DNA from 2 places in the Paenibacillus sp. FSL M8-0212 genome. Region 2 is predicted to be linked to the other one. Evidence: a T-box and tRNA genes for the amino acid it is inferred to sense, from the RefSeq annotation. Region 2 holds a T-box; the other holds one or more tRNA genes.
The links. A T-box is a leader RNA that pairs with one kind of tRNA and senses whether it is charged. The one in region 2 lies ahead of trpS (tryptophan--tRNA ligase), so its partner is inferred to be a tRNA-Trp.
Positions count from the first base shown of each region.

Region 1 (2,172 bases), 130 kb from region 2:
TTTCGAATCTAGTTTTCAGAGAATGATCTCTGAAGCATATTCCCTGATAGCTCAGTTGGTAGAGCACTCGACTGTTAATCGAGTTGTCACAGGTTCGAGCCCTGTTCGGGGAGCCATATGGAGAGGTGTCCGAGCTGGCCGAAGGAGCACGATTGGAAATCGTGTAGGCGTCACAAGCGTCTCGAGGGTTCGAATCCCTCTCTCTCCGCCATAATATTAAGGCCCGTTGGTCAAGGGGTTAAGACACCTCCCTTTCACGGAGGTAACAGGGGTTCGAATCCCCTACGGGTCATAATAACTTCAAAAAAAGAAGTTGATTTTTACAACAAGATTATGGTATGATCATAAATGTGTTGTTCGGAGGCTTAGCTCAGCTGGGAGAGCATCTGCCTTACAAGCAGAGGGTCGGGGGTTCGATCCCCTCAGCCTCCACCATATAACTTTTATAACGACGCGGGGTGGAGCAGCCCGGTAGCTCGTCGGGCTCATAACCCGAAGGCCGCAGGTTCAAATCCTGCCCCCGCAATTATACTTTCCTTGAGAAAGTGATCTGGAACCGTGGTGTAGTTGGCCTAACATGCCTGCCTGTCACGCAGGAGATCGCGGGTTCGAATCCCGTCGGTTCCGCCATTTAATCTTTACATGAGGCAAACTGTTCACTACATCTGCTGTATGGCACTGATGCCCTATATAAAGTGTAAGGAATTAAGATTAGACTTTATTATGGCTCGGTAGCTCAGTCGGTAGAGCAGAGGACTGAAAATCCTCGTGTCGGCGGTTCGATTCCGTCCCGAGCCACCATTTTAAAACAATTTAATACGCCGGTGTAGCTCAACTGGTAGAGCAACTGACTTGTAATCAGTAGGTTGGGGGTTCAAGTCCTCTCGCCGGCACCATGTAATCCTGGAGGATTAGCGAAGTGGCCAAACGCATCAGACTGTAAATCTGCTCCCGTACGGGTTCGGTGGTTCGAATCCATCATCCTCCACCAGTTTTTAGGGGCATAGTTTAAAGGTAGAACAACGGTCTCCAAAACCGTTGGTGTGGGTTCAATTCCTGCTGCCCCTGCCAATTAACTTTTAGAAAATAACCTTTTGTGGCGATCGTGGCGAAGTGGTTAACGCACCGGTTTGTGGATCCGGCATTCGGGGGTTCAATTCCCCTCGATCGCCCCTTTGTTTTTTCATTTTTTATTGGGGATTAGCCAAGCGGTAAGGCAACGGACTTTGACTCCGTCATGCATAGGTTCAAATCCTATATCCCCAGCCATTATGCGGACGTGGCTCAGCGGTAGAGCATCGCCTTGCCAAGGCGAGGGTCGCGGGTTCGATTCCCGTCGTCCGCTCCAAAAATATGGCGCCATAGCCAAGTGGTAAGGCACAGCTCTGCAAAAGCTTTATCCCCAGTTCGAATCTGGGTGGCGCCTCCAGCATATGCCGGCGTGGCGGAATGGCAGACGCGCTCGACTCAAAATCGAGTGGGAAACCGTGGAGGTTCGAGTCCTCTCGCCGGTATATTGAATAGCCCTACATGTTGCTTATGCAATGTGTAGGGCTATTTTTATTTTATATGAAACGATTTATGTGCAGTAAGAAAATCTAGAGTTAAAGATTGACGTATGATTATATAAAGTATATTGTAGATAAGTAAAGTCTTTAATGTAGAGGAGTGAAGTAGAGTGACTAATGGAAAAAATGTATCGGATACCGATCTGTTATTTGATCTTTCTGTATGGGAAGAGGCATGGAAGAATCGTCCGAGAAGTTCAAATTATTATAAGAAAAGCGTCCCCTCTAATACAGAAGAAGCATTTGAGCGGTGGGCCAGAGATTATCATGCACAGTCGTTCACTGAAGAAGGAAAGCAGCGTTCTGAGCGCATTATGGGCTGGATTGAGAATCAGGGTGTAGAATTTGCAGGGTTATCCATTTTGGACATTGGAGCAGCCTCAGGTATATTTACCATTCCTTTTGCGGAAAAGGGGGCAAGTGTGACCGCAGTTGAGCCTTCGGAGTTGCTTGTCTCCCTTATGAAAGAGACGATACCTTCATCTTTGGAATCCAATATCGAAATCGTAAACGAACGATATGAGGAAATCTCCATTAAGGATAAGGGTTGGGAGAAAAATTATGACTTTGCATTTGCATCCATGTGTCCAGCAATGTCGGATTG
Region 1 covers NZ_JBBORP010000001.1:3,633,626-3,635,797, forward strand. Annotated here, with positions in the region: tRNA gene MKX68_RS16005 (tRNA-Asn) at 41-116, shown strand; tRNA gene MKX68_RS16010 (tRNA-Ser) at 120-211, shown strand; tRNA gene MKX68_RS16015 (tRNA-Glu) at 221-292, shown strand; tRNA gene MKX68_RS16020 (tRNA-Val) at 360-435, shown strand; tRNA gene MKX68_RS16025 (tRNA-Met) at 453-526, shown strand; tRNA gene MKX68_RS16030 (tRNA-Asp) at 553-630, shown strand; tRNA gene MKX68_RS16035 (tRNA-Phe) at 726-801, shown strand; tRNA gene MKX68_RS16040 (tRNA-Thr) at 821-896, shown strand; tRNA gene MKX68_RS16045 (tRNA-Tyr) at 906-991, shown strand; tRNA gene MKX68_RS16050 (tRNA-Trp) at 998-1,071, shown strand; tRNA gene MKX68_RS16055 (tRNA-His) at 1,100-1,172, shown strand; tRNA gene MKX68_RS16060 (tRNA-Gln) at 1,195-1,269, shown strand; tRNA gene MKX68_RS16065 (tRNA-Gly) at 1,274-1,348, shown strand; tRNA gene MKX68_RS16070 (tRNA-Cys) at 1,356-1,429, shown strand; tRNA gene MKX68_RS16075 (tRNA-Leu) at 1,436-1,514, shown strand; gene MKX68_RS16080 (class I SAM-dependent methyltransferase) at 1,679-2,172, shown strand, end outside.
Region 1: it has a tRNA-Trp gene. The T-box ahead of trpS (tryptophan--tRNA ligase) is inferred to sense a tRNA for this amino acid. The anticodon was not compared.

Region 2 (2,172 bases):
TTCGCGCCAAAAAAGAACGTCAGGAAGTTCGCTCGGCTGCTTCAGAGCCCACTTCTTGAGCAGGTCATTTGATAGTTCAATAATGAACGCATAAATAAAGAGGAGTCCTTCAATAGGACTCCTCTTTATTTATGTTAACTATTCATTGCATGAAATGAAGATCTTTGTTCAGGACTACTGTTTACGTCTCGGAACAAATCCCATACGTTCTTTCACTGCATCCAACGTTTGAGCAGCAACTTCTTCTGCACGACGGGCTGACGTATCCAGAATATCCGCCAATTCGCCAGATTCACGAATCTCATTATATCGTTGTTGTAGCGGTTCAATCACAGATACAACCACTTCAGCCAATTCCTTTTTGAATGGACCGTACATCTTGCCTTCATAACGCTCAGCTACTTCCTTAAGCGTCATACCTGCACATTCAGCATAGATACTCATCAGATTGCTGACTTCCGGTTTGTTTGCCGGATCATATACGACTTCACGTCCCGAATCTGTAGTGGCACGGCTGATTTTTTTGCGAATCACATCCGGCGGATCCAGCAGGGCAATATAGCTGCCAGCGTTAGGGTTACTTTTACTCATTTTCGAAGAGGCATCATCAAGTGACATTACCCGTGCACCCACCTGTGGAATATACGGATCTGGAATGGTGAAGTACTCCCCATAACGGTGGTTAAAGCGTCCTGCCAGATCACGTGTCAGTTCCAGATGCTGCTTCTGATCCTCGCCTACTGGCACAAGGTCAGCATTGTATAACAAAATATCAGCCGCCATTAATGATGGATACACGAACAGTCCGGCACCAACGGAATCTTTACCAGATGATTTATCCTTAAACTGAGTCATGCGTTCAAGCTCACCCATGGAGGTCAGCGTTGTCATCAACCAGCCCAATTCAGCGTGCTGCGGTACATGGGATTGCAGAAATACGTTAGATTTCGACGGATCAATACCTGCTGCAATAAACAGTGCAGCTACCGCTTCCGACTGTTCACGCAATGCTGCTGGCTCCTGAGCCACGGTGATGGCATGAAGATCAACCACCATGAAATGACATTGATAGTCATGCTGGAGTTTTACAAAATTTTTGATAGCACCAATATAGTTGCCCAATGTGAGCTTACCGCTTGGCTGAATACCTGAAAGTACTGTTTTCATTGCACATAACGCCTCCCTGATTGTATATAAAAAAAACTCCTGCCATTCTCTGCGAACGCAAAAAGGCCCCACATCCGCAAGGGACGTGAGACCGTGGTGCCACCCTTATTCGCTTTTCTTCGACTGCTCTGACCCTGAATCAAGTCAAGCCGAAGAAATGCCTTCATTGTTCCGTAACGTGGATTATACGGCAGACTCTAGTGGGGCAAGCCCATCTCTGGCTTAACCTGTTCAAACCTACACTCAAGGGTCCATTCGGTAAAGAGCTCACACCGGTTCACATCAACCACCGGCTTTCTGAAGAGGATTCTCTTGGCCTACTTATCCCTGTCATCGATTTCTTGTCATTCAATTCTAATAAATGCTTTCAGAGTTCCATCTTAATGCGCACAGGCGCGAATGTCAAAATGAGTTGAACTTTTTTACCCGAGACACTGAAATCTGTTATGATGGAATTGCTTATCCTGATGACTCGTTCACACGAAGCAGCGCAGGAAATAGCTGGCATGTACACAATGACACGCCTGCAGCAGTAGCTTCATCACAACTGCTTGCAGACAGATTTCAAGTGGGAAAAGGAGCATCGATATGAAACAAGTGACCAAAGGCCAATGGAATGGTTACGACACGTATATCCTACATAGCCGTGAATTGGAAATCACCCTGCTGCCGCGTCTTGGGAATAATATTATTTCTATTCGCGATTTAGTGCAGGACAGAGATGTCGTCCGCCGTCCGGATGAAGACGATCTTGCCTTTTATCTGCAGAAGCCGTACCATTTTGGCGTTCCTCTCCTGATTCCACCAGGACGCATTCATCGGGGACAATTCGAATATGAAGGTGTCGGTTACCAGTTCGATCAGAACACGGCGAATGACAACCATATTCACGGCCTCCATCGTACCCAATCCTGGTGTGTCAGTGACATTGAGGAAGATGAAGACGGTTGTGCAATAACGACCGAATTACTAACCGAAAATGAAGAGCATTGGATGGCTCAATTC
Region 2 covers NZ_JBBORP010000001.1:3,761,640-3,763,811, reverse strand. Annotated here, with positions in the region: gene MKX68_RS16650 (hypothetical protein) at 1-59, shown strand, start outside; gene trpS (tryptophan--tRNA ligase) at 175-1,167, opposite strand; T-box leader at 1,244-1,510, opposite strand; gene MKX68_RS16640 (aldose 1-epimerase) at 1,756-2,172, shown strand, end outside.